Regions from separate parts of the Lysinibacillus sp. Bpr_S20 genome, predicted to be linked through region 4. Evidence: riboswitches for the same ligand, from Rfam matches in the RefSeq annotation. Region 4 holds a riboswitch; each other region holds the start of a gene.
The links. Region 4 has a riboswitch for cobalamin ahead of MWJ95_RS08665 ((2Fe-2S) ferredoxin domain-containing protein). Riboswitches for the same ligand answer to the same signal wherever they lie in the genome.
Positions count from the first base shown of each region.

Region 1: linked by a shared signal. The riboswitch ahead of cobT (nicotinate-nucleotide--dimethylbenzimidazole phosphoribosyltransferase) and the one ahead of MWJ95_RS08665 ((2Fe-2S) ferredoxin domain-containing protein) in region 4 are both predicted to bind cobalamin.
Region 2: linked by a shared signal. The riboswitch ahead of MWJ95_RS05245 (ABC transporter substrate-binding protein) and the one ahead of MWJ95_RS08665 ((2Fe-2S) ferredoxin domain-containing protein) in region 4 are both predicted to bind cobalamin.
Region 3: linked by a shared signal. The riboswitch ahead of MWJ95_RS16100 (hypothetical protein) and the one ahead of MWJ95_RS08665 ((2Fe-2S) ferredoxin domain-containing protein) in region 4 are both predicted to bind cobalamin.

Region 1 is NZ_JALNLQ010000010.1:150,567-152,767, reverse strand. It holds gene MWJ95_RS20395 (DMT family transporter) at 1-573, shown strand, start outside; cobalamin riboswitch at 688-864, shown strand; gene cobT (nicotinate-nucleotide--dimethylbenzimidazole phosphoribosyltransferase) at 979-2,034, shown strand; gene MWJ95_RS20385 (trimeric intracellular cation channel family protein) at 2,138-2,201, opposite strand, start outside.
Region 2 is NZ_JALNLQ010000002.1:129,296-131,496, reverse strand. It holds gene MWJ95_RS05250 (FecCD family ABC transporter permease) at 1-386, opposite strand, end outside; gene MWJ95_RS05245 (ABC transporter substrate-binding protein) at 383-1,348, opposite strand; cobalamin riboswitch at 1,704-1,886, opposite strand; gene MWJ95_RS05240 (acyl-CoA dehydrogenase family protein) at 1,965-2,201, opposite strand, start outside.
Region 3 is NZ_JALNLQ010000006.1:155,113-157,313, reverse strand. It holds gene MWJ95_RS16105 (ABC transporter substrate-binding protein) at 1-394, opposite strand, end outside; gene MWJ95_RS16100 (hypothetical protein) at 396-938, opposite strand; cobalamin riboswitch at 1,136-1,343, opposite strand; gene MWJ95_RS16095 (hypothetical protein) at 1,570-2,118, opposite strand.
Region 4 is NZ_JALNLQ010000003.1:167,498-169,698, reverse strand. It holds gene MWJ95_RS08670 (energy-coupling factor ABC transporter permease) at 1-189, opposite strand, end outside; gene MWJ95_RS24440 (hypothetical protein) at 236-367, opposite strand; cobalamin riboswitch at 581-765, opposite strand; cobalamin riboswitch at 982-1,164, shown strand; gene MWJ95_RS08665 ((2Fe-2S) ferredoxin domain-containing protein) at 1,303-1,674, shown strand; gene cobJ (precorrin-3B C(17)-methyltransferase) at 1,679-2,201, shown strand, end outside.

The DNA of each region.
Region 1 (2,201 bases), on a different contig from region 4:
CCAGTACTAGTGATTTGTTTATCACCGATCGTTTTGAAAGAGAAAATAGTAGTAAGAAAAATTTTTTATGTTTGTGTTGCACTAGTAGGGCTGTTTTTTATTGTCCAAAGTCAAACTACCGAAACGAGTGGACATTATATCGGTATTATCTATGGGCTTATTGCAGCTTGCTTCTATACAATAGTGACATTCACCAATAAGTATATTCGTGGATTAAAAGAGCCAAATAATACGATTATTCAACTTGCTTTAGCAGCGTTATTTCTTGCCATTTATCTTTTTGGGACTAATGGGTTCCAAATAGTTCAAATCGATATAAAATCAATTAGTTTACTTATAGCATTGGGCATTGTCCATGCTGGAATAGGCTTCTATTTGTTCTTTTTTGGAATGCGTCATCTAAAAGGGCAAAGTATAGCTATTTTAAGCTATATTGATCCACTAACATCATTAGTAATTTCGACGATGATTCTAGGAGAGAAAATGACGGCCCTACAAATATTAGGCGCTATCCTTTTACTTGGCGCAACATTTCTGAGTGAAATAGATAAAACAAAGCGAATTTCACAATAGTAAACTAACAAGAAGCCTTTTGTAGATATCCAAATTTAGAAATATTTTTGATGTTTAGGTTTTCGGAAAAATTAAAACATTGACACAAAAAACACTTTGCCGTAGATTTAAAGTAATTGCATAAAAGCATTAGGTGCCCATTGCGGGAGAATAGGGAATAAAGTGAAAAGCTTTAGCGGTCCCACCACTGTAAAAGAGAGTTTCATAGAGAATGCCACTAGCATCGTGCTGGGAAGGTTCTATGAAATGTTGAAATTGAGCCAGGAGACCTGCCTATCTGCTTCGTATTATATAGACGATGGAAAAGTCTGTAGTTTATTTGTTATGAATAAACTACAGGCTTTTTATTTTTTTCTCTAAATCATTCTTCGAGTAACAAGGGCAAAAAAGAAAGGGGAAATTTTCATGCAATTATTACAACAAACGATTCAAAACATTCAAAGTGCTGACCACAAAATGATGGAGGCAGCAAGGGAACGCATAGATGCACTTTGTAAGCCGCCTAGTAGTTTAGGGAAGCTGGAGACTCTAGCTGTGCAATTATCAGGAATTACAGGCGAACTATTTCCTGCAATTGATCATAAAGCGATGATTGTTTGTGCCGCAGATCATGGTGTTTGTGATGAAGGGGTGACCTCAAATCCACAAAATGTGACGGTCTTTCAAACATTAAACTTCCCTAGAGGAGGAACTGGTGTCTGTGCTATCGCAAAAATCACAGATGCTAAAATTGTCACAGTAGATGTTGGCGTAAAAGAGGATATTCCACATGATGCGGGTGTCATTATTAAAAAAATTAAATACGGAACGGACAATATGGCAAAAGGTCCTGCTATGTCAAGGGAAGAAGCCATTCAATCCATTGAAGTAGGAATTGAAGTAGCTTCGGAAGAAATCCAAAAAGGGGTCAATGTACTCGGGACAGGTGAAATGGGCATTGGTAATACAACACCGAGTGCTGCCATATTATCGGTTCTTCGCGAATGTCATCCGAATGAAGTAACAGGCTTTGGCGCAGGTGTTGGACCAGGGGGAATAGCGCATAAAGTAGAAGTCATTCACAATGCTATTGCATTAAACAAACCAAATCGTCAGGATGCAATAGATATTCTTGCGAAAGTCGGAGGGTTAGAAATAGGTGCTATGGCTGGGGTAATACTTGCTGCTGCTGCACATCGCAAACCTGTTGTTATTGATGGCTTTATTTCTACCATCGCTGCCCTTATCGCTTTCGAACTCGAACCAAACGTCAAAGACTATATTATTCCTTCGCACGCCTCAGAAGAACCAGGTGCTAAAATTGCCGCTGAAATGCTCGGAATTGAACCGATGCTACAAATGAATATGCGATTGGGAGAGGGCTCTGGTGCAGCGTTAGCCTTTCCTATTTTGGACGCAGCTTGCTCGATGATGAAAAATATGGCTACTTTAGAAGAAGCTACGTTGTTGTTGAAAAAGTAACTTTATTAATTTTCGGGTGCTTATTGTCGCTGCCGTGGATAGATAAATAAGAAATAACAAGCCCAAATTTGATATTTGGGCTTGTTATTATGCAACAGTATAACTATGCTCGATTCAACCTCCGCAACGGTAATCGCCATTTCTTCATATAGGAAAGTATTCTTAGT
Region 2 (2,201 bases), on a different contig from region 4:
GCTACCATCGTTAATATGGCACCTATCATACTAAAGATTGGCAATGTAAAATGGCCTACTACAGGTATTGATAAACTAAAAAAAATCGTCATAACTGCGCCAACGGATGCACCAGAGGAAACCCCTAACGTATAAGGGTCAGCCAACGGGTTTTTTAATAAGCCTTGAAAAGCTGCCCCTGCAATGGCAAGTGACGCCCCTACAAGCCCTGCCAACAGGACTCGAGGTAATCGAATTTTCCATAAAATATTGGCAGCTGTTTCATCAGCCGCTTTATTCCACAATACTTCTAGTGGAATATGAACCGAGCCTATCGCCACACCACACCAGATGCTAATGATTAGAAGCGTAATTGCTGTTACATAGGCTACAATTGTTTTACTCATTTAAATGCCTCAGGGTAGACAGCCTTTGCTAATTCCTCAAGACCATCTGCTAAACGAGGACCTTGACGACTTGTCGTATTTTCATCGACTTGTACAATGGCTTTATTTTTCACGGCAGAGATTGTCTCAAAGCCTGGACGTTGCGGTATTTTTGTTAAAATATCAGGTACATAATTATAGGCGACAACAATGACATCTGGATTTTTTGCGATAATTTGTTCAGCATCAATTTCATACCAGTTGTTTGAATCTGCTGCTACATTTTCGGCATGAATCATTTGAAGCATTTCATTCATAAATGTACCTTTACCAGCTGTATAAATTTGTGGCTCATCAGAAGATTCTACAAAGACTTTCTTTGGCTCAACACCCTCAAGTTTTGTTTCAACTTCTTTCACTTTTGCCTTCATATTTGCGACTATTTTTTTAGCCTCTTCTAGTTTTCCTGTTGCACGACCAAGCTGTTCAATCGTTGTGTAAGTTTCATTAAAGTTTTTTGCATCCGCTACTACAAATACTTTCACACCTGCAGCCTCAAGCTGTTCAATTGCTCCTTTTGAATAGCTCATACCCGATGCATGCGCAAGAACAATATCTGGCGATAAAGCAACAATTTGTTCAATATTATAATCTATGCCGCCAACCTTTTCTTTTTTAGTAGCCTCTACTGGATAATCGTCATTATCTGTTACACCCACTATTTCATCATTTAAGCCAAGACCAAATAAAATTTCAGTGTTACTTGGAATGAGAGAGACTATTTTTTCAGGAGGTGCTTCTAGCGTAATATCTTTGCCAGTAGCATCCGTTAACGTCATTGGGAATGTTGCTTGATCTACTTTCGTTGCCTCTTGTTGTTCAGTAGATGAGGGCTTTTCTTTTGTTGCCTCTTTTGTATTACATGCAGCAAGCAAGCCAATTGCCAAAAATGCTGATAATCCTATTTTCCAAATTTTCTTCATGTGAATAAATCCCCCTTAGTCCTGTGCATATAGTTTTTAACGACTTGTTTTTCTGATTGATCGATACTTTTCAGATTTTCATCTGCTAATGTTGTGGTTTATTGCTCAATGTTGCAGGTTTATCACAAACATTTTGAGTTTATCACCTAACTATGTAGATTTATCGCCCAACATTTTGAGTTTATCACCCAACTTTGTCGATTTATCACCTAACATTGTGAGTTTATCGCCCATTTTTTAAATATATCGACATTCATCTTCCAAAACAAATACCCCTCATCAGAAAACAATGAGGGGGTCAAATTTGCACAAAAAAATCCATGACAAAATCCACCATCCTATCCTCGTAGGCTACAACGTGTTTTCTATAAAGGCAGGTCTCCTGGCTCGTGCTACATACGCTTTTTCAAGCCTTCCCGAAATTTTCAGTGGCGCAGATTGAAAAAACTCACACATACAGTGGCGGGACCGCATCGGAATTACACCGATTTCCCTTTTCACTTTACTTAAGTAAAGAACCTTTATAATTTTCAGTTGATTTTATTATACATGAAAATTAAAGAAGTCGCCTCCATTCGAGACGACCCCCAATTAAATCCATTATGCGCCAAAGAAGTTACACTATATCCGAAAAATACTGTACCGTTTTCATTGGTGCACCCAATTCACGCAATGACCATGTGTTCTCTAAATAAATATCTGCTAGTTTCTCATATTTGCCACCGAATTTTTGAGCCCATTCGACCGCTACCACACTTTCATATAAATGCGCCATTTTCTCTGCGACCTTTTTTGCCTCAAACGTTTTCGTAGCATCATCTAAACGGCTAAATGTTTGCAACGTTGAATCTAG
Region 3 (2,201 bases), on a different contig from region 4:
TTTCTTCATTTCCAGTTGTATAGGCAATAACTACATCTGGCTTTAACGTTAAAATACGCTCACTATTGAATTTTACGGAATCAGAAACACGCTCAATTTTTTGAGCTTCTTCTGGATACGTATCAAATTCTGTTGCACCAACGATTTTATCGCCAACGCCTAGAGCAAATAAAATTTCTGTATTACTCGGTTGCAACGAAACAATAGTTTTAGGTACTGCAGCAAACTCTACTTCTACGCCACGGTCATCCTTAACTTTATAACTTGTTTTCTCGACTTGTTGATCTTCTTTAGAAACGGTCTTTTTATTAGTATCCTCTTTCGTACCACAGCCAACTAATACAAGTGCCAGCATCAATACTGAAAGCCATTGCAGCTTTAACATTTTCTTCATTTCATTGATTCTCCTTTTTCTTTTTCATCGGGTATGACTTACTAATAAACGGTATTTCAGCAATACCAGCATGCTGATTCATATAGACAGCCATTACAAAAAAGACATTGGCCAGTAATCCTAAGTAATCAAAGAGAATAGCTGGTACTTCTCGTTCTTCAGATACTTTGTGCAAAACACGATATGATTTTTTCGCTTCACTGCGGCATAAATGTAATGCAGTAGCAGCCTCTGTTCCTTGAGGTAATACAAAGTTTTGTATTTCATCCTTAACATGACTAACATAGAAATCATAGCGATTACTTAGCCAAGTCAAATCATCTGCGGTTACTGCTAATTTACCTCGGACAGAGCCATTTACATGGTAAGCCATTGGCAAAATGGTAAGTAAATCATCTGATACTACTTTTACATTTTCCTTTTTCACCGCCGCCAAAGCGACACCAATATGTGTAGTAAGGCTATCCGTTCGAATTTCAAAATCTACTGTGGATGCCTGTTCACGCATAAATGGATAACAAGAATAACGTGCATCTTTTTTCAAATCTAAGTCCCCGCTTTCCCTCGTGAAAAACTCTTACTTATAACATCCGTGAATCTCATCAGATGCATTAATAAGTGCACATAAAAAACGTTGTTTCCACTCCTAAGGAAACAACGAAAATAACATAAAATAGTGTCGCGTAGACACATCAAAGCCTATGTATTTGCCGCATATTCTCCTAGCTTCCGAAGAGTTATCTATACGTTCAAACAAAGGTCGGTCTCCTGGCTTGTACAGTTCACTACATTATAATCACGTCGTGAGTCATAAAAAGCCTTCCCATTAAATAGTTCAACAGTGGCATATTTTTATGATTTCTGTACTTACAGTTGCGGAAACAGCTCCGGATTTTCACCGAATTCCCGATTATGCTATAGTTCAGCACCCTTATTCTGCAAGAATTATTCACTTGTTATGCAGTTTAACATAGATTGATAGGAAAAAATAGCTGTGGAATTAGAATAAACAAATACGATGAATAAAATCATGTAGGTATCTTTATGCACACAAATATTTTTGATTGCCTTCAGAGACATTTCCCATACTCGTGCTGGTATTTGTTTTGATACATATAATGAATTGCTTAATTTTTAACGAAAGAATCTGTACAAAAAATAGCCATTCCAAACGTTTAACGGATGGCATTCTTATACTTCATTTTGCTTTTTGCATCTTCCTCTTCTTCTATTAAACGTCGTGCAATCTCTAGTAATTTTGGGTCATTCGTTGCATCGAATAGCTTTTTAAAAGATACAATAATATCATAACGTATCAATGTCGGGTGCTTTTCATCAAGGCATATTTGAAATCTTTTCGCCAAATATGAAACGACTAAATCTCTTTGTACCTGCCCTGCTAAACCTATTCTCCAAATCGCCTGCAAAGTATGCCTCGCCGTTCCTGTTTCTTCATCATAAGTTATTGCCCAAATCTTTAAGAAATCCTCTAACACTCTTTCTTCAGGGTCACTTTTTGCTGCTAATGCGCATAAAAATTGTGCAGCACTTGCACGGACATGTCCATTTTTAGATGTAAGAGCCTGAACAAGTTGTTCCCAAACTGAATATGTCCAGTCAACTGGTTCCTGCATAATTTTCATTAATTCTTCGTATGATTTATATTGAATATCTCGGTCATGCTCTGTTAAATTACTAAAAAGTTGCAAAATCTCTTTTTCCATGATTCATCCCTACCTTTATTGTTTCAGAACGTAAAAAATGGTGAACTTGCAAGTGTTATCTTAATTTCTATCATTTGTTACTT
Region 4 (2,201 bases):
AGGATTTTCATCAATAGTTTTACGAATAGAACGTAATCCTAAAATAATAAATGGTATCGATACCACCCACCAAAAAATGGCCCATTCAATTGGTAAAAAGCCTTCCATAATGTGCATCGCAAATGCACGATTTGGCACGAATAAAAATGCCAATAAGAAATAACTAAGCTTCCAACCTGAAAATTTCAAAAATCTCTCCTCCTAGCTTTAAAATTTTTCGAAATAGTATGCGAGGCTATATAATTTTGCCTTGGCGTAATTGTAGCTGTCGCTTTGCTTTCGCTACAGAAACCATTTGTAGCTGTCGCTTTGCTTTCGCACAGATAAATAATGCATTCGGATTTTGAATTGTGCAATCACAATTCATTCCTTTAAAAATCCGCGACATCCGCCAGAGGCTTTTTTTCATTCAGTAGGTGTTTTGGCCCGATTGGGACCATATCTGTACTCATTTACTATCTTGAGATGGAGTCTCTTCTGAATGAAAAAAGCACTTCTCCGATAGTGGAAAAGTGCATAGCTAAAAAATGCAAATAAAATTCTAATCTGCTCAGCCGCACACCCATCCTCGTAGGTTGAAACGATCACATATTTTTCGGCAGGTCTCCTGGCTTTAGTTCAACGTTTTATAGGTCTTCCCATCCATTGGACAGTGACATTCTCTATAAAACTCCCTAGTACAGTGGCGGGACCGCGCCGGACTTAAACCGGCTTCCCTTTTAAGCGAAATGCTGAACAATTCGCACCGAAAAAAGATGAAGTTGTGAGATTTCACGACAAAGTGTAACATGATTTTCCATAAATATGCTATACTTTTGTGAAAAAATTTAAAATTGAATATCTATGTAGAAAATTCGGATAAATAGTAAACGAATGTCTCATTTTTCTAAAAAAATGAATAAAAATGTCACAAATTAAGAAAGAAATATTGAAATTTTAAAAAAATAAGCTATGATAGAAACAGTTTTCAATTACATAAATTTATATAAAACGTCCATAAGTGCTTGAATATGTTCAAGATAATAGGGAAATCGGTGAAAATCCGATACAGCCCCCGCTACTGTAAAAGCTGATGAAATCGCGGATGCCACTAGTGAAAACTAGGAAGGCGCGAAAGTAAAAGGAAGCTTAAGTCAGGAAACCTGCTTATGTGATAATGCATGCAAACTTTTCGGAGGGAGAAGTTGAAGCGAGAGCGAGTATCCGTAATATTCGTTTTTATTTGGCTTCTACAAAACCTTTACTCTTCGTTTTAGAGTAGAGGTTTTTCTTTTTCTTAAAGCAAATGAGGGGAGAACAACGATGACAACTTGGAATTTAGAGGGGATGAAAACGCATCTTTTTATTTGTAATGGTAGTAGCTGTATGAAAAAAGATGCTGAGGATATTACACTGGCAATCCGTGATGAGATTCAGTTGCTAGCGCTTGATCAGGAAATACATACGACGAGGACTCGGTGCAATGGTAGGTGTAAGGATGCTTGTGTGGTCATTGCATATCCTCAAGGGAATTGGTACCGTGTGCCGACAAAGGAGCATGGAAGAGCACTCGTTCAAGATTTAAATCATGAATCTTTACAGAATGAGCATGTCTTTACAATGCGTGAAGGTTCGCTACAGCGTACAGCACAAACAACAGCCATTAAAGGTATTGAAAAGGTGAAAGAGGGGTAACAAAATGGCGCAAAAAGGTAAGATTTTCGTAGTTGGCTTTGGTCCTGGAGACTTTAAACATATTACGACTCGTGCTGTAGAGGCACTACAACAAAGTGATATGATCATAGGCTATAAAACGTATGTTGAACTAATTCAGGATTTAGTAAGTGCAAAATCGATTATTAGTACTGGTATGACAGAGGAGGTTTCTCGAGCGCAGGAAGCAGTACGTCAAGCGGAGGCTGGAAGTATCGTCTCGGTTATTTCTAGTGGAGATGCAGGCGTTTATGGAATGGCTGGATTAGTATATGAGGTCTTAATCGAGCTAGGCTGGACAGAAGCAACTGGTATCGAGGTTGAAATCGTTCCTGGTATTTCTGCTATTAATTCATGTGCAAGTTTACTAGGTGCTCCAATTATGCATGACGCCTGTACGATTAGTTTAAGTGACCACTTAACACCTTGGAATTTAATTGCAAAACGAGTAGAGGCAGCAGCGATGGCGGATTTTGTTATTGCTCTTTATAACCCAAAAAGTGGACGCC